Regions from separate parts of the uncultured Azonexus sp. genome, predicted to be linked through region 2. Evidence: predicted binding sites of a transcription regulator. Region 2 holds the regulator's gene; the other holds the start of a gene.
What was found. Region 2 encodes sigma-54, which starts transcription at its own class of promoters, with help from an activator protein. Its sites were predicted from a motif close to TGGCACGCTTNCTGCTNA; they were not measured.
Positions count from the first base shown of each region.

Region 1 (9,425 bases), on a different contig from region 2:
CTGCAGCCCGATGGCGCGGTGGCAGTGACGATCAAGGACAAGGGTCTGCTGCTGTCGCGCGACGGCCGCAAGTGGGAAGCGGAGCACACGGCCAGCGAGCGTATTGCCGCCTTGCCGACCGAGGATCGGCTGGCCGAGAAGATCTCGCTCGGCAAACTGATGATCGATCTGCATACCGGCAAGGCCTTCTTCGGCAAGGCCTGGGAGTGGGTATGGATCGACCTGCTTGGCGCGGTCTGGGCCTTCCTCGGGTTTACCGGCATCTACCTGTGGTGGCGCAGCCAGACCAAGCGTCGCGATGCGGCCCGCAGCAAGCTGCCAAAGGAGACCGCTCATGGCTAAGCTGCTTGGTATCGGCCTGGCCGTGTTGATGCTCGTCGCGCTGCTCGTCATGCTGGCGGTGTTCGTGCATGGGCTTTACGCCCGGCGCCAGATGAACCGCTACAAACGGGTGGCTGAAAGCCTGCCCAAAGCCCCTCGTCCGGTGCGGGGGGCTCGCGATCAAGCCGACTAGTCGCTCGACCCGGGGGCGCCTCAGCGCGCCCCGTGCTTCTCGACGACCATGCCGTCCAGCGCGTCGATGACGCCGTCGCTGCCCTGTTCCACCTGCAGGAAGGCGCCGTGGAGCTTTTCCTGGACGGCGTAATCGGTTTCCCAGCCCTGGCCCATGAAATCCATGGCCAGGTGCATGTTCTGGTGCACCTGCTTGTGCGGTTCGGCAATGCGCCGGAAGCTCTGGACCTTGCCGAAGACGGCCAGGGTTTCCTCGTTGTTCAGCCACTTGCCGAGGCGGCAGTTCAGTTCGTTGACCGTCACCGCCTGGGCGTTTTCCGAGTCGCTGCCGCGGTTGACCGCCATGTAGCCGTTCTGCTTGTAGATGAAGTGGTCGATCTTGGCCAGCGAGGCGAAGCTGACGTCATGCACGTAGCGGATCTGTGCCAGGGCATTGGCCGACGAGCTGGCGACGTTGGCGAAACGGGCGTCGAAATCGCCGATGGTGGCGCAGGATTCGGAGGCGATGCCGCGCATTTCGTCGGCGTTGGCGACCATTTTCCCGGCATCCACCTGCAGCGTGTCCATGACGCTGGAGATCGATGCCGAGGCATTCTTCGAGTTTTCCGCCAGCTTGCGCACCTCGTCGGCGACGACGGCGAAGCCGCGGCCGTGCTCGCCGGCGCGGGCGGCTTCGATGGCGGCGTTGAGCGCCAGCAGGTTGGTCTGGTCGGCGATGGTGGCGATCAGGCTGACCGAGCGGGCGATTTCCTCGCGGTGGGCGTTGAATTCGGTGATCGCATGGCCGGTGTCCTCGATTTTCCCGACCAGGCGGTTCATTGCCTCGACCACCTCGGCAATCGCCGCGCTGCTTTCCTGGGCAGCGCTGGCGTTGTCGGTCGATAGCCGGGCCAGTTCGTCGGTGGCGGCGACGATGCCGAGCATGTCGCGCTGGCTGGTACGCATGTTCTTCAAGAGGTTCTCGGCATTCAACTGGCCGAGGCGGGAGAGCAGGTTGTTGCGCATCTCCTGGTGGTAGTTGCGCATCAGGATGGCCAGCGATTCGTTGCCCTGATCGACGGCCTGGCGGAAGACGCCATGCAGGCCGGCGCTGTCGATCTGGTCGGCAAAACGGTTCTCGCTGGCGGCCTGCAGGGCTTCGCGCTGTTTGGTGAAGCAGCTTTCCATCTGTTCCAGCATGGCATTGACGTTGTCGCAGACCACGCCGAGTTCATCCTTGCGCCGCAGGTCGGGGATACGCTGGCCGATGACGCCGCGCGAGATTTCGGTGGCGACGCGGGAAATGTGGTTCAGCGGGGTCAGCGCGACGCGCAGCTTGTGCAGGTAGAAGAAGCCGCTGCCCAGGCCGAAGGCCATCAGGCAGCTGAACCACAGCCAGTCCAGCGGCAGCCAGCCGTGCGTGGCCATGCCGATGATGCCGGCGATGAACAGCAGCGCGTTGAGAAAGACGACCTCAACGAAGGCGCTGCGGATGAAGGGAGAACGCTGCATGCTTGGAATTCCTGATAGCTGTGAAATCTTGGCCGAACAAGGGCCGGGCACATTGTCGCCGGCCCTTGTTACGGAAATGGGTCGCTGCTCCGGGTGGGTCAGAACTGCTTGACCTCGATGTTCAGCGTCTGGATGCGGTAGGCGATCTGGCGCGGCGTCATGCCGAGGATGCGGGCGGCCTTGGCCTGGACCCAGCCGGCCTGTTCCAGCGCGGCGATGACGCGTTCGCGTTCGGACAGCGAGGGATCGTTGATATCGACTTCGCTCGCCGGCGGCGGCATCTCGCCGCTTGGCACCGCCGTCTTCAGCGGTCGGGCCGAACTGCGTTCGCGGCTGCTCGGGAAGCGGATCAGGTCGACATCGATCAGCCCGTCTTCGGACAGCACGGCGGCGCGTTCCAGGCAGTTTTCCAGTTCGCGCACGTTGCCCGGCCAGTCGTGGCTGGCCAGCCGGCGCTGGGCCATGTCGCTGAGCGTCAGCTTGCGCTTCTGGTCGTTGCCGATCTTGGTCAGCAGGTGACGGGCGATTTCCGGGATATCCTCGATGCGTTCGCGCAGTGGCGGCAGGAACAGCGGCATGACGTTCAGGCGGTAGAACAAGTCCTCGCGGAAGTCGCCCATTTCGACGGCGGTTTCCAGATCGCGGTGGGTGGCGGCGATGATGCGCACATCGACCTTGATCGTCTTGCTGCCGCCGACGCGCTCGAACTCGCCTTCCTGCAGGATGCGCAGCAGCTTGGCCTGGAAGGCCGCCGACACTTCGCCGATTTCGTCGAGGAAGAGGGTGCCGCCGTTGGCCTGTTCGAAGCGGCCCTTGCGCGCTTCGACGGCACCGGTGAAGGCGCCGCGCTCATGGCCGAAGAGTTCGGATTCGAGCAGGTTTTCCGGTAGCGCGGCGCAGTTGAGCTTGACCAGCATGTTGCGCGCGCGCGGCGAGTTGTAATGGATGGCGTTGGCGATCAGTTCCTTGCCGGTGCCGGTTTCGCCGCGGATCAGCACGGTGGTGTTCCACTTGGCGACCATGCGTGCCTGTTCGAAGACCCGGCGCATCACCGCCGAGCGCCCGACCATGCTGTCGAAACCGTGCTGATGGCGGACGGTGCGGCGCAGCAGGTCGCGTTCCTCGAGCAGCGTCGATTTTTCCTGCTGGACTTCGAGCGACAGCTTCAGGCTCTGGCCGATCAGGTTGGCGACCATCTCGACGAACTGGGCACGTTCCTCGAGCAGGCCGTCTTCCGGGGCTTCCGGCTGGACCGCGAGGACGCCCTGGAGGTTGCCGCCGACCTTGATCGGTACGGCGATGAAGGGCAGTTCCGGTTCGTACAGGCCGACCCGGTTGAGGAAGCGCGGCTCGTCGGCGACGCGTTCCAGTTTGAAAGTGCGGGGTTTTTCCAGGATCAGGCCGATGATGCCTTCGCCGGGGCCGTATTGCGCGTTGTCGGCGGTCGGGCCGTCGGGGTTGTAGATGGTGTGGATGGCGAGCTTGCCGCTTTCGGCATCGACGACGCCGATCAGTCCGCGGCTCAGCCCGGCCTCGTCATGCAGCACGCGCAGCAGGTCGTGCAGGGTCTCGTTGAAGGCCAGCGAGCGGCTGAGTACCCGGCTGACCGCATAGAGCGCCGACAGCAGCAGGATGTTCAGTTCGTGCGTTCGACAGTAGCCGCCCGGGGGCGGGCATTCGTCGGCGGCGTGGTGGGTGTGGTGGTCGTGCATGCTGTGTTTCCTGCTCAGATCGGGTCGCCGTCGACGCGGAACTCGACGATGGCGGCACAGCCGCCGGCCGGGCTTTCGTCGAGATCGATGATGCCGCCGTGGTCGGCGACGACCTGCTGGGCTCGCGACAAGCCGGTGCCGATATGTTTGCCGCTGCCGTTCTTGGCCGTGAAGAAGGGCTCGAACGCCTTGTGCCGCCATTCCATCGGAATGCCCGGGCCGCTGTCGAGGACGGCGATGCGCAGGCAGTCGTCGACGACCTCGCTCCTGATCTGCAGCTCGCGACGCGGCCAGCCCTTGACGTTCATGGCTTCGATGGCGTTTTCGACGAGCGCCTTGAACAGCATGCGCAATTGCAGCGGCCGCCCGTTCAGCGGTGGCAGCACCGCCGAGGGTTGCCAGTCGACGGTGATGCCGGCGCTGAGCAGGCGGGGCGTGCACACTTCGAGCACGTCGCGCAGGATTTCGTTGAGATTGACGCGGATGACGATCTCCTGCGGACTTTGCGGGATCACCTGGCGCAGCGATTCGATGTGCTCGCGGCTGTTGTCGAGCGCGTGCCTGAGCATTTCGGCGCTGGCCGGGTCGCGGCGCTGGAGCACGGCGACTGCCGAGGCCATGACGTTGAGCGGTTCTTCCAGGCGGAACACCGCCGCCGACAGGCCTTCGCGGATCGCCGACGTGCGTTCCTCCTCGGCCAGCGAAGCTTTCAGCGCGGCGCCCTTGGCCCGCTCCTGCTCCTCGCGCAGGTTGGTGATGTCGGAAATGACCAGCAGCAGGCCGGGTTGGCCGGCGGCGCAGAAGTAGCTGTCGGCGCATTCGCTCTGCATGGCGATCACCGAGGCGCTGACCGACAGCCAGCGGGCGCGGCCGCCGGGACTGTCGAGACGCATCTCGCGGTTGCTGAACTCGCATTGCCCGGGATCGCTGGCCAGGGCTTCGTACCACTCCGGCGCCAGTGCGTCGAGCAGGCGGTGCGCCGGCTCCTTGACCCGCATGTCGGTCAGCAGTTTCTTGTAGGCGTGGTTGTCGAGGACCACGCGACCGGTCGGATCGAGCAGGGCAAAGGCCACCGGCGAGGCGTCGATCACCGATTCGATCAACTGTTTCTGGTTGAGTACCGTGCGCTCCAGTCGGTGCAGTTCGGTGATGTCCCGGTGCATCCCGAGGTAGTGGGTGATTTCGCCCTGGCTGTCGACAACGGGGGTGATCGACAGTTCGGCCAGATAGGTGCCGCCGCATTTGCGCTTGTTCAGCAGCTTGCCCGACCAGGGGCGGCGGGCCTTGAGCGAGGTCCACATGTCGGCGTACAGCGCCGGTGGCGTGGTGTGGTTGGAGAGCACGGATTCATTCAGGCCGATCACGTCCTCGGCGCTGTAGCCGGTGATCCGGCTGAAGCTGTCGTTGGCATAGAGGATGCGGGCCGACGGATCGGTGATCGAAATGGCCAGGTCGGCCTGATGGACTGCCTGGCGATAGACCTCGGGCGGCAGGATGTCTTTGAGGTCGTTCTGGGTCAGGGGCTGAGCCGACATGATCTAACTCCGGGAAGGGCCGGTAAGGGTCTGGATCGGCTAAAAGCAGATTCCATGCCGTCTTGTGAGGTTTGCTGCAAAAGCCCTGTTTGTCGTGATCCCGGCATGAATTCGACAATTTCCTGTTGGCTTTGCGACAAATTGTTTTGCCGGAAATGCACCAATTTGGTGTGTCGCCACCAAAAAAGGGGCTGAACGGGCATGGGAAGGAGAAAACCGGCGATGGCACGGCTTATGCAGTGAAGCCGGCGACGTCCAACCCGAGTCTTCCGTCCATGAGCGAAATCCTGTTACTGCTGCTCTCCACCGCGCTGGTCAACAATGTCGTGTTGATCAAATTCCTTGGTCTGTGCCCGGTCATGGGCGTCTCCAAAAGCGTCGATAGTGCCTTCGGCATGGGGTTGGCGACGACCTTCGTGCTGATGCTGGCCAGCGCCGCCTCGTGGATGCTCGACAACTGGCTGCTGCAGCCGCTCGGTCTGGGCTACCTGCGCATCCTGACCTTCATCCTGGTGATTGCGTCGGTCGTGCAATTCACCGAGATGTTCGTCAAGAAGACCAGTCCCGGGCTGTACCAGTCGCTCGGCATCTACCTGCCGCTGATCACCACCAACTGCGCCGTGCTCGGCGTCGCGCTGCTCAACGTCCAGCAGGAGTTCAGCCTGTTCAAGAGCCTGCTCTACGGGTTCGGGTCGGCGGTCGGCTTCACGTTGGTGCTGCTGATCTTCGCCGGCCTGCGCGAGCGCGTGGCGCTGGCTCGCGTGCCGGCGGCCTTCGCCGGGGCGCCCGTTGCCTTCATCACCATCAGCCTGCTCGCCCTGGCCTTCATGGGCTTCTCGGGCCTCAACGTCTAAGGGAGGACTGTCATGATCGCCGCCATCCTCAGCCTGACCGTGCTCGGTGCCATCCTCGGCATCGCGTTGGGCATCGCCAACAAGTTCCTCAAGGTCGAGGGCAATCCCATCATCGATGAACTGGTCGATCTGATGCCCGGTTCCAATTGCGGCCAGTGCGGTTATCCCGGTTGCGTCGGTGCCGCCGAGGCCATCGTCGCCGGAACTGCCCCGGCCACCTGCTGCCCGCCCGGCGGCAAGGCGCTGGTTTCGGCGATTGCCGCCAAGCTCGGCCTGACCGTCGATCTCTCGGCGCTCGGCGACGACGGTCCGAAAATCGCCACGGTTGCCGAGGAGTTGTGCATCGGCTGCTGCCGCTGCGCGCGGGTCTGCCCGACCGACGCCATCCTCGGTGGGCCGAAGCAGATCCACAACGTCTTCCGTGAGGCCTGCACCGGTTGCGAAGCCTGCATCGAAAAATGTCCGACCGAGGCGCTGGTCATGAAACCGGTGCCGGTCACCCTGCAACACTGGGTGATGCCCAAGCCCCGCCTGGCCTGAGAGTTCACATCATGGGATTCATGAATCTGTTCAAGCACTTCCTCGGCGACGACTGGGGCGTGCATCCCGACGACCGCAAACGTCCCGCCGCCGACCGGCCGCTGCGCGTGATGCCGGTGCCGGAAAAGCTCTACCTGCCGCTGCAGCAGCATCTCGGCGGGCCGGCGCGGCCGGTGGTGCTGGTTGGCCAGCAGGTGAAGAAGGGCGAATTGATTGCTGAAGCGCAGGGCATGATCTCGGCGCCGATCCATGCACCAACGTCGGGCACCATCGCGGCGGTGACCGACATCACGGCGCCGCATCCCTCGGGCCTGACCTTGTCGGCGATCATCCTGGCGGCCGACGGACGCGACGAATGGATCGATTGCCAGGGTTGTGCCGACCCGTTCGCCCTCGATCCCGCTGAGATCGGCAAGCGGGTGGCGGCAGCCGGCGTGGTCGGCCTGGGCGGCGCCGCCTTCCCGTCGGCGGTCAAGCTGACCGGTGCTGCCCGCTCCAAGGTCAAGACGCTGGTCATCAACGGCGGCGAATGCGAACCCTATCTCTCTTGCGACGACCGCCAGATGCGCGACCGGGCGGCTGACATCGTCGACGGTATCCGCATCATGCTGCACGCCACCGGTGCCCGCGAGGCGCTGGTCGGCATCGAGGACAACAAGCCGGAAGCCATCGCCGCCATGCAGGCTGCCGCTGCTGCGGTGGCCGAGGTGCACATTCGGCCGATTCCGGCGCGTTATCCGATGGGCTCGGAAAAACAACTGGTACAGGCGCTGACCGGCAAGGAAGTGGCTGCCGAGAGTCGCACCTTCGACATCGGCATTCTGGTTCATAACGTCGGTACGGCACTGGCCGTGCGTGCGGCGATTCGCGACGGCCGGCCGCTGATTTCGCGGGTGGTCACGGTCAATGGCAACTGCGCCAACGACCCGGGCAATATCGAGGTGCTGGTTGGCACCCTGGCCGAAGAAGTGATCGCCTTTGCCGGCGGCCTCAAGGGCGACGGCATCGGGTTGGCACGCCGGGTCATGGGCGGGCCGATGATGGGCATGCAGATTCCGCATTGGCGCGTGCCGGTGGTTAAGGGCACCAGCGGCATCCTGGCGTTCGACGCGCAGGAAGTCGCCGCCCAGGAGCCCGATCCCTGCATCCGCTGCGGCAGTTGCGTGAAAGCCTGTCCGATGGGCCTGCTGCCGCTGGAAATGAGCGCCCGCATCCGCAATTCGGCTTACGACGAGGCGGTCGGCATCGGCCTCAAGGACTGCATCGCCTGCGGCTGTTGCGCCTATGTCTGCCCGTCGAAGATCCCGCTGGTCCAGTATTTCGTTCATGCCAAGGGCGAACTGGCGGCGCAGGATCGCAACAAGCTGCGTAACGACGCGACCAAGAAGCTGGCCCAGCAACGCCAGGAACGCCTGGACCGCGAAGCGCGCGAGAAAGCCGAAGCCGCCGCCAAGCGCAAGGCCGAACGCGAAGCTGCCGCTGCCAAGCAGGCCAGCGAAACCGCCGGCGCCACCGAGGGAGAAAGCGCATGACCCCCGCCACCCTGACTGCCCAGACGGTCGCCTCGCCACATGCCCATGGCGGCAATTCGGTCAGCCGGACCATGTTCCGCGTGCAACTGGCCTTGCTGCCGGCGACCCTTTACGGTTTCTGGCTGTACGGCTGGCCGGCCTTCTTCCTGTGGGCGCTGACCATCCTCTCCTGCGTCGCCTTCGAGGCCCTGTCGCTGAAGCTGATGGGTACGCCACGCGTCAAGGCGACACTGTTCGACGGCTCGGCCGTGCTCACCGGCTGGCTGCTGGCGATGACCCTGCCGCCCTGGGCGCCGTGGTGGGTGGCGGTAGTCGGCGGTTTCATCGCCATCGTCATCGGCAAGCAGGTATTCGGCGGGCTCGGTCAGAACGTGTTCAACCCGGCCATGGTGGCGCGGGTGGCGCTGCTGGTGTCCTTCCCGTTGCCGCTGACTTTGTGGGTTGTGCCCTTGCCGATGAGCACGCTGCCAACGCCCGATTTCGTCAGCAGCCTGCGCATCTTCCTTACCAGCCTGCCGGTGCCGGACGCGATGACCAGCGCCACCCTGCTCGGTCACGCCAAGACCGAACTGGCCCGCGGCATCGAGCTGGCGACAGCGCTGCACGCCGGCCCCGACCTGTCGTGGATCGGCATGCGCGCCGGCAGTTTCGGCGAATCGGCGGCGGTGCTGATCCTGTGCGGTGGCCTCTACCTGCTGATCACCCGCGTCATCACCTGGCATGCACCGCTGGCCGTACTCGCCGGCGTCGCCATCCCGGCGGCGATCGCTCATGCCGTCGAACCGGGCCGTTTCCTGTCGGCCGAGGCGCACCTGCTGTCCGGCGCGCTGATGCTCGGCGCCTTCTTCATCGCCACCGATTACGTGACCTCGCCAAACACAACCACTGGCCAGATCGTCTTCGGCCTGGGCATCGGCCTGCTCACCTGGGTGATCCGCAGTTTCGGCGGCTACCCGGAAGGCGTGGCCTTCGCCGTGTTGCTGATGAATGCCATGACGCCGGTCATCGACCGCTTCTGCAAGCCGCGCATCCTCGGCCGCGACCGTAAAGGCAAGCCGCTCGACATTCCGGAGAACGCCTGATGAACCTCGATACCCTGCGCGACAAACTCGGCTACCAGCCGCTGTTGCTCGGCATTGTCGCCCTGCTCGCCAGCGGTGCGCTGGCGGTGGTGTCCGACGCCACGGCGCCGGCCATTGCGGCGGCCGAAGCCAAGGATCTGCGCGATTCGCTGTCCGACGTGCTGCC
Region 1 covers NZ_CALJNI010000017.1:55,914-65,338, forward strand. The annotation lists gene Q0799_RS12285 (hypothetical protein) at 1-342, shown strand, start outside; gene Q0799_RS12290 (hypothetical protein) at 335-514, shown strand; gene Q0799_RS12295 (methyl-accepting chemotaxis protein) at 535-2,004, opposite strand; gene nifA (nif-specific transcriptional activator NifA) at 2,103-3,716, opposite strand; gene nifL (nitrogen fixation negative regulator NifL) at 3,731-5,251, opposite strand; gene rsxA (electron transport complex subunit RsxA) at 5,527-6,105, shown strand; gene Q0799_RS12315 (RnfABCDGE type electron transport complex subunit B) at 6,118-6,645, shown strand; gene rsxC (electron transport complex subunit RsxC) at 6,657-8,177, shown strand; gene Q0799_RS12325 (RnfABCDGE type electron transport complex subunit D) at 8,174-9,259, shown strand; gene rsxG (electron transport complex subunit RsxG) at 9,259-9,425, shown strand, end outside.
Region 1: a site for sigma-54 is predicted at 5,294-5,311, ahead of nifL (nitrogen fixation negative regulator NifL). Genes of this name have one in related genera too.

Region 2 (9,425 bases):
CTTCATCGATGCCGAACATGCGCTCGATCCGCAATATGCCCAGAAACTCGGCGTCAATGTCGGCGAGCTGCTGATCTCGCAGCCCGATACCGGCGAACAGGCGCTGGAAATCGCCGACATGCTGGTCCGTTCCGGCTCGGTCGACATCATCGTCGTCGACTCCGTGGCCGCCCTCACCCCGCGTGCCGAAATCGAGGGCGAGATGGGCGACCAGATGGTCGGCCTGCACGCCCGCCTGATGTCGCAGGCGCTGCGCAAGCTGACCGCCAACATCAAGAAGACCAACACGCTGGTCATCTTCATCAACCAGATCCGGATGAAGATCGGTGTCATGTTCGGCTCGCCGGAAACCACCACCGGCGGCAACGCGCTCAAGTTCTACGCTTCGGTCCGTCTCGACATCCGCCGCATCGGCGGGATCAAGAAGGGCGACGAGGTGGTCGGCAGCGAAACCCGCGTCAAGGTGGTCAAGAACAAGGTGTCGCCGCCGTTCCGCGAGGCCATCTTCGACATCCTCTACGGCGAGGGGATTTCCCGCGAGGGCGAGATCGTCGAAATGGGCGTCGCTCACAAGCTGGTCGACAAATCCGGTGCCTGGTATTCGTACAAGGGCGAGAAGATCGGCCAGGGCAAGGACAACGCCCGCGAGTTCCTCAAGTCGCACCCGGAAATTGCCCAGGAAATCGAAGCCGGCATCCGCGAGGCGGCGAGCACCACCGTGATCAAACCGAGCAAGGCCGCCAATGGCTGATCTGCGGGTGCGTGCCTTGCAGTGCCTGACCCGGCGGGATCACAGCCGGGCCGAACTGCATGCCAAACTCGCGGCGCATGCCGACAGTGAAGAAGCCCTGACGGCGGTGCTCGATGCCTTGCAGGCCGAGCACCTGCTGTCGGATACCCGTTATGCCAGCCAGCGCGTTTCGGCGCGCGCCAATCGCTACGGCAACGGCCGCCTGCGCCAGGAATTGCGGCAAAAGGGCGTCAGCGATGGCGACATCGAAGCCGCCCTGCCCGAGGCCGGCGACGAGGGCGAGCGCTGCCGGGCGATCTGGGCGAAAAAGTTCGGGCAGCCCCCCCAATCTGCAGAAGAACGTGCCAAACAGATGCGTTTCCTGCAATATCGCGGCTTTTCTGCAGAAGCGATCCGCCAGACCCTGCGCGGAGCCAGTGAAGAATGAGCCAGCCAACCGCCACCCTGTCCGCGCACAACCTGAAAAAGCGTTACAAGGCGCGCACCGTCGTCGAAGACGTCTCCTTCTCGGTGCGCTCCGGCGAAGTGGTCGGTCTGCTCGGGCCGAACGGTGCCGGCAAGACCACCTGTTTCTACATGATCGTCGGCCTGGTGGCTGCCGATGGCGGCGAAGTCTATATCGACGACGAGCGCCTCACCCACCAGCCGATGCATTCGCGTGCCCGTACCGGTCTGTCCTACCTGCCGCAGGAGGCCTCGGTGTTCCGCAAGCTCAACGTCGAGGAAAACATCCTCGCCGTGCTCGAACTGCAGAAGCTTTCACCCGACGAGTGCAGCCAGCGACTGGAAAGCCTGCTCAACGAACTGCACATCACCCATGTCCGCCACGTGAATGCAGCGGCACTGTCCGGCGGCGAACGGCGGCGTGTCGAAATTGCCCGCGCGCTGGCCACCAATCCGCGCTTCATCCTGCTCGACGAGCCGTTTGCCGGGGTCGATCCGATTGCCGTGCTGGAAATCCAGAAGATCATCCGCTTCCTCAAGGAACGCGGCATCGGTGTCCTGATCACCGATCACAACGTGCGCGAGACGCTCGGCATCTGCGATCACGCGGTGATCATCAACGCCGGTCATGTACTTTCCTCTGGACGTCCGGAGGAAATTGTCGACAATGAGAGTGTACGCAAGGTTTATCTCGGCGAGCATTTCCGCCTCTGACCTCGCCAAACCAAGATTGCATCAATGAAACCGGCACTTCAGCTCAAGCTTTCGCAGCATCTGGCCCTGACGCCGCAATTACAGCAGTCGATCAAGCTGCTGCAGTTGTCGACCGTCGAGATGCAGCAGGAAATCGAACGCTACCTGCTGGAAAACCCGATGCTCGAGCGCGACGATGACGGGCCGGGCGAGTCCTTCGCCGGTGCCCAGCAGTTCGATTCGCCCGACAAACCGGTCAGCGAACCTGCGCCGGCGAGCGAATCGCGCGAGGATGCCCAGGGCGAGCCGCCGATGACGCCTGGCGATGTCGACGACGATCGCTGGTCCAGCGATGCCGGCACCTTCACCGGCGCCGGCCGCGACGAGGAAGACGACAACGATCCGCAGGATGCCCACGCTTCCAGCGTCAGCCTGCGCGAGCACCTGGGCTGGCAGTTGGGCATGACCCAGTTGAGCGATCGCGATCGCAGCCTGGTCCGCTTCCTGATCGAAGCGCTCAGCGACGACGGCTATCTCGCCACGCCGCTGGAAGAGCTGCTGGAAACCCTGCCGCCCGAGTACGAAGTCGAACTCGAGGAACTCGAAATCGCCCTGCGCCATATCCAGAATTTCGATCCGACCGGGATCGGTGCGCGCGACCTGCGCGAATGCCTGCTGTTGCAGTTGCAGGCCGAAGAGGATTGCGCCGAGCGCACGCTGGCCCTGACCATTGCCGACAAGCACCTGGAATTGCTGGCTGCCCGCGATTTCGTCAAGATCCGTCGCCTGACCGGTTGCGACGACGAGATCCTGCGTGGCGCGCACGAGCTGATCACCAGCCTCAATCCGCGGCCGGCCGCCGGTTACGCGCAGGACGAAGCGCGCTACATCACGCCCGACGTGATCGTGAAGAAGCTCAAGGGTAAATGGACGGCCTACATCAACCCGGACGCCTACCCGCGCCTGCGCGTCAACCGCCTGTACGCCGACATCCTCGCCCGCCAGCGCCGTGGTAACGGCAACCTGAGCGGCCAGTTGCAGGAAGCCCGCTGGCTGATCAAGAACATCCAGCAGCGTTTCGATACCATCCACCGCGTCACCCAGGCCATCGTGGACCGCCAGCGCCAGTTTTTCGAACATGGCGAAGTGGCGATGCGGCCACTGGTGCTGCGCGAGATTGCCGACCTGCTCGGCCTGCACGAATCGACGATTTCCCGCGTCACCAGCCAGAAATACATGGCCACGCCGCGCGGCATCTTCGAACTGAAATACTTCTTCGGCAGCCATGTGTCCACCGACACCGGTGGTGCCTGTTCTGCCACGGCCATTCGTGCCCTGATCAAGCAATTGATTTCGGCGGAAGATGGCAAGAAGCCCTTGTCGGATAGTCAATTATCCGAAATACTAGGCCAGCAGGGAATTGTCGTTGCCCGACGCACGGTTGCCAAATACCGTGAATCGCTCAACATCCCGCCGGTCAATTTACGCAAGACCCTGTAGAGAGAGGAGAAAAAATGAATCTGCAAATCAGCGGTCACCATATCGAAGTCACCCCGGCACTGCGCGAATACGTCGAGAACAAGCTCGATCCCGTACTCCGTCATTTCGACAAGGTTACCGGCGCCAGCGTCGTGCTTTCCGTTGAAAAGCTGAAGCAGAAGGCCGAAGTCACCGTTCACGTTCCGGGCAAGGACATGCATGTCGAAGAAGCCGGGGACGATCTCTACGCCGCCATCGACGCCATGTTCGACAAGCTCGACCGCCAGGTCCAGAAGTACAAGCAGAAGATGCAGGACCACCATCGTGGCGAAAAGCCGTCCATGCACATCGACGACTAAGCCTGACCGACCGCACCCCGAGGGGTGCGGTTTCTTTGCTGCAAAGTTCCCATGAACCCTCTAGACAACATTCTGACTGCCGATCAGGTCCTGCTCGACCTGGATGCGAGCAGCAAGAAACGCGTTTTTGAACAGGCCGGCATGCTGTTCGAAAGCCGGCTCGACATGTCGCGTTCGTTGATTTTCGACAGCCTGTTCGCACGCGAAAAGCTCGGCTCCACGGGCCTTGGCCAGGGCGTGGCCATTCCCCACGGCCGGATCAAGGGCCTCCAGCAGGCTGCCGGCGCGCTGATCCGTCTGGCGACGCCGATTCCCTTCGATTCGCCGGACGGCCGTCCGGTTACCCTGCTGTTCGTGTTGCTGGTACCGGAACAGGCGACCGAAGAGCATCTGCAGATCCTGTCCGAACTGGCTCAGCGCTTTTCCGACCGCGCCTTCCGCGAAGCCTTGCAGGCCGCCCCGGACGCCGAAGCGGTGCTGGCACTGTTCAAGAAGTCCTGACCGGCGCCGTGCGGCACATCAGCCTGGAGCAGTTGTACCAGGACAACCGCGAGAAGCTGTTGTTCAACTGGCTGGCCGGTCAGCGCAACGACCGGCGCATTGAGCTCAAGGCCGCCAGCAATTACGGTGCCGACGTCGTCGGCCACATCAACATCATTCACCCGGAACGCCTGCAGGTCATGGGGCAGGCCGAATACGACTGGGCCATGCGCATCGGTGAGCGGCGCTTCGGCCAGATGTTCATCGACCTGCTGTCGGCCCGCACGCCGGCGATGATCGTTGCCGACGGCCTGAAGCCCCCCGAATTCATCGTCGATGCCTGCAAGGCCGCCGACGTGCCGCTGATCCTGTCGCCCAAGCACTGTTCGGCGGTCATCGATCACCTGCGCATTTACCTGTCGGCCCGCCTGGCCGATACCATCAGCCTGCACGGCGTGTTCATGGACGTGCTCGGCATGGGCGTGCTGATTACCGGCGATTCCGGGGTCGGCAAATCCGAACTGGCGCTGGAGCTGATCTCGCGCGGCCATGGCCTGGTTGCCGACGATGTGGTCGAGATGGCCCGGATCGCGCCGACCACCATCGAAGGCCGCTGCCCCGGCATGCTGCGCGACTTCCTCGAAGTCCGCGGCCTCGGCCTGCTCAACATCCGCACCATCTTCGGCGAGACCGCCTCGCGCCGCAAGATGAAGCTGAAGCTGATCGTGCACCTGCAGCGGACGGTGTCCATGGAAGACGCGCCGCGTCTGCCGCTCGACGCGCAAAGCCAGGATGTGCTCGGCGTGCCGATCCGCAAGGTGGTGATTCCGGTGGCTGCCGGGCGCAACCTGGCGGTATTGATGGAAGCTGCGGTGCGCAACACCATCCTGCAATATCGCGGCATCGACAGCATGCAGGATTTCGTCGAGCGGCAGAGCCGCATGATGAACGACGAGGACGTCTGAGCCGCGCCGGCGGCGACTGATCAGAGGTGTTCGAATTCGACCCGGTCAGCCGCCGGATCGTTGAGCGAGCTGCCGAAACACACGACACCGCTGCCCTCGAGCAGGATTTCATGCTTGCGCAGGGCGATTTCCTGGCGGCCCTGCATGCTCAGGAAACTGCCGTTGGTGCTGGTGTCGATCAGGTAATAGCCATCGCGCCGGCGCTCGATGCGCGCGTGCATGCGCGATACCTTGCGGTTCTGGATCAGCATGGCGCAGGAAGGATCGCGTCCCAGGCTGAGGACCGGCGTATTGTCGTCGATCAGGTAAGCCTTGCCCCGGTAGCGCAGACACAGGCGCTCGGCGAGCTTGTGGCTGAGTGGGCCGAACATCGAGTGTTGCGGTGCCGGCGCGCCATTCTGCGAGGGCCAGTGAATCTGGAATACCGGGACGATGGCATCCTGCTCGAACAGATTGTCGATGTCCGGGCGCGGGTTGGCCTGGACGACGGCGCTGGCCGGCAGGGTCTGGACAACCGGTCCGCTGCACAGGATCTGGTCGGTGGTCGCCAGTGCCGCCATGCGCATGATGCTGGTCAGCTTGCTGGCCGACGGTGCGTCGGTGCCGTCGCTGTCGTGCAGGGCGATGCGGATACCGAGCTTGTGGCCGGAAATTGGCGGCAGGTCGGCAACCCGCTGGTGCATGTCGATGGCCGACTGGCAGGCCGATTCGGCACTCGGGAAAACGGCCAGCAACTCGTCGCCGGCCGTTTGCAGAAGCTTGCCCTGGTAGCCTTCGACCGAGCGGCTCATGCGCTTGATGCAACGGTCGATGGCCCGATCCGCCTCCTGCGCGTTCAAACGCTGATGAAGCGAAGCACTGCCGGAAATGTCGGCAACCATGATGACAGGAATCGGGTGCTGCGCGTTCATGGGCAAGATCGGATCGTTGGACGGCTGATTATATGACGAAGTCCGCCGGTTGACAGCGGGGCGTCATACCGCCGGGCTGATCGGGATGCTGCCGCTGATCGGCATTTCCTCGCTGTCGAACGCGATATCACCCTGCTCTACCGGCGTGTCCAGCGTTAGATTGCGGAAATCGAACAGATTGTTGTCGCCCAGGTGGGACGGCACGACGTTCTGGATCGCGGTAAACACGGCCTCGGTACGCCCGGGGTAGCGCTTGTCCCAGTCGTGCATCATCTCCTTGATCTTCTGCCGCTGCAGGTTCTCCTGCGAACCGCACAGATTGCAGGGAATGATCGGGAATTCCATGCCGCGGGCGAACTTGGCGATATCGGCTTCCGAGCAGTAGGCCAGCGGCCGGATGACCACGTGTGCCTTGTCGTCGGTGACCAGCTTGGGCGGCATGGCCTTCATCTTGCCGCCGAACAGCATGTTCAGGAACAGCGTATGCACCATGTCGTCGCGGTGGTGGCCGAGGGCGATCTTGTTGGCGCCGAGTTCCTTGGCGGTACGGTAGATGATCCCGCGGCGCAGGCGCGAGCACAGCGAGCAGGTGGTCTTGCCCTCGGGAATCTTGTCCTTGACGATCGAGTAGGTGTCGGCTTCGACGATGCGGTATTCGATGCCCAGCGATTCGAAATAGCGCGGCAGCACATCTTCCGGGAAACCTGGCTGCTTCTGGTCGAGGTTCATGGCGATCAGGCGGAACTTGACCGGTGCCCGTTGCTGCAGCGCCATCAGCATGGCCAGCAGGGTGTAGGAATCCTTGCCGCCGGAACAGCAGACCAGGATGGTGTCGCCGTCCTCGATCATGTTGTAGTCCATGATGGCCTTGCCGGTGCGGCCTTCGAGGAATTTGCGGAGTTTTTGCAGATTGGCGGATACGGGGGTGTTCATGGTCGGGAAGTCTTCGCGATGGGCCTGGCTGAATTGCAGCGACCCGCAAGTTTACACGCTTCCCCCGGCAAACCGGCCCGGCGAATTAGAATGGAGCCTTTGCCCGCCGATGAGCCAACTGCCCACGCCCTCTCCCGACGCCCTCGCCCACAGCCGGCTGGTGCATGACGCGATTGCCAGTACCGTGGTCGCCGAAGGCGGCTTTCTGTCTTTCGCCCGCTACATGGAAATGGCGCTTTACGCGCCGGGGCTGGGGTATTACGCGGCCGGGGCACGAAAATTCGGTGCCGCCGGCGACTTCGTTACCGCGCCCGAAATGACGCCGCTGTTCGGTCAGGCCCTCGCTGCCCAGATCGCCCAGGTCATGGCGCTTTCTGCCCGGGCCGTGATCGAGGTCGGTGCGGGTTCCGGGCGACTTGCCGCCGATCTGCTGCTGGCGCTCGAGCAGCTTGGCAGTCTGCCCGACAGCTATGCCATCCTCGATCTGTCGCCCGACCTGCGCGAACGCCAGCGCGAGACGATCGCCGCTGCCGCGCCGCATCTGCTGTCGCGGGTGGTCTGGCTGGACCGGCTGCCGGAAACATTCTCCGGCGTGGTGGTGGCCAATGAACTGCTCGACGCCCTGCCCGCCCATCTGGTGGTCTGGGACGAGGATGTCATCCGCGAACGCGGTGTGGCCCTCGATGCCGACGGCCGTTTCACGTGGAACGAGCGACCGGCCACGGGCGCGCTGCTGGCCGCGGCCCGCGAAATTGCCGATGAAACCGGTACCGGCGGCGCGTATCTGTCCGAGATTTCGCTGGCGGCGCGGGCCTGGTCCGCTGAATGGGGGAAGATACTGCAGCAGGGCGTGCTGCTGCTGATCGATTACGGCTTTCCGCGTCACGAGTTCTACCATCCGCAACGCCGCCAGGGCACCCTGATGTGCCATTACCGCCACCATGCCCACCCGGATCCCTTTTACCTGCCGGGTTTGCAGGATCTGACCGTGCACGTCGATTTCACGGCGATCATCGCCGCCGCCCACGGCGCCGGTCTGGATTTGCTGGGCTACACCAACCAGGGGCAGTTTCTGTTGAATTGCGGACTGCTCGACCATCTGGCCAGAATCCCGGCTGCTACGGCAGAGTATTTCCGGGCGTCGGCAGCCGCGGCAAAACTGATCATGCCGCACGAGATGGGCGAATTGTTCAAGGTCATCGCCATCGGCCGGGAGATCGACGAAACCTTGATCGGTTTTTCCCGCGGCGATCAGAGTCGCCGTTTGTAGAAATAACGACTACACTGAACCCATCAGCCGTTGACCGGGAGTTTTCCGATGGATGTATCCGCAATCGTTGGTGCCAGTGGTGCACTGACCCAGCAGCAGACCGCCATGCAGGCGAGCATGCTGGTGCTCAAGAAGGCCATCGATATCGAAGCCGCCAACGCCCTGCAGCTGTTGCAGACCTTGCCGCAGGCGGCAAGCAATCCGGCCAATCTCGGCAACAGCGTCGATATCAGGGCCTGAGACCGTCCAGCCAGGTCTGAACGATGGCCGCCGCGCGCGGCCATTCCTTTTCATGGGTGATGGCATGGCCCATGTGGCGCAGGATGTGGCAAGGTTCGCCGTAAGTATGTGCCGTGGTCTGGACCAGGAAAGCCGGTACCAGCGCATCCTGGTCGGCACCGACGATCAGCATCGGCGGCCGGTGCATGCGGTAGAGGTTGGGCAGGTTGAACATCGACATGTCCCAGATGGCCCGCTGCGACTCGTTCTGCATCTTGCCCAGCCAGACGGCAAGCATGGCCGGGTCGGCTTCGCCAGCGAACAGCGCATCGCGCAAGGTGTCGGTATCGGTGTAGTTGCCGGCGAGGATGCGGTTGATTTCCAGGAACAGTTCCGGTTTCTGCAGCATCAGGTGAAACTGGGCGGCGATCAGGCCTTGCGGCGGTACCGAGCAGAGCAGGGCCACGGCCGGCGCCGGATGGCGTTCGAGGTATTTCTGCACGACGAAGCCACCCATCGAGTGACCGAGTAGCACCGGGTCGATGGCCAGCGCTTCGATCACGGTGCGGACGTCATCGACGTAATCGCCAATCGACAACCAGTTGATCTGTTCATGCCCCTGGCTGCCGCCATGGCCCCGGAGCGACAGGGCGTAGCAGGGATGGCCGGCGGCCGCGAAATGCGGCATGAAGGTTTCGGTCCACATCCAGCCGCCGGCAAAGGCGCCATGAATGAAGAGAAGCGCCGGTTTGTCGGTGTTGCCGTTGGGCAGGCAGGAAAATACTTCCAGTCCGCCGATGTCTTGGGTTGCTATCATGGGGTTTCAGGCTGTCGCCGTGGTTAAATGCGGGCTTTCGCACGCTGGGTGAATACATGTTGAAGTGGATACTGACGCTGGTCGTGGCGATCTTCCTGCTCGGA
Region 2 covers NZ_CALJNI010000004.1:73,473-82,897, forward strand. The annotation lists gene recA (recombinase RecA) at 1-751, shown strand, start outside; gene recX (recombination regulator RecX) at 744-1,178, shown strand; gene lptB (LPS export ABC transporter ATP-binding protein) at 1,175-1,909, shown strand; gene Q0799_RS02990 (RNA polymerase factor sigma-54) at 1,934-3,388, shown strand; gene raiA (ribosome-associated translation inhibitor RaiA) at 3,403-3,726, shown strand; gene ptsN (PTS IIA-like nitrogen regulatory protein PtsN) at 3,778-4,227, shown strand; gene hprK (HPr(Ser) kinase/phosphatase) at 4,236-5,171, shown strand; gene Q0799_RS03010 (adenylate/guanylate cyclase domain-containing protein) at 5,192-6,082, opposite strand; gene ttcA (tRNA 2-thiocytidine(32) synthetase TtcA) at 6,146-7,015, opposite strand; gene Q0799_RS03020 (SAM-dependent methyltransferase) at 7,125-8,285, shown strand; gene Q0799_RS03025 (YjfB family protein) at 8,334-8,525, shown strand; gene Q0799_RS03030 (alpha/beta fold hydrolase) at 8,515-9,321, opposite strand; gene Q0799_RS03035 (DUF2905 domain-containing protein) at 9,378-9,425, shown strand, end outside.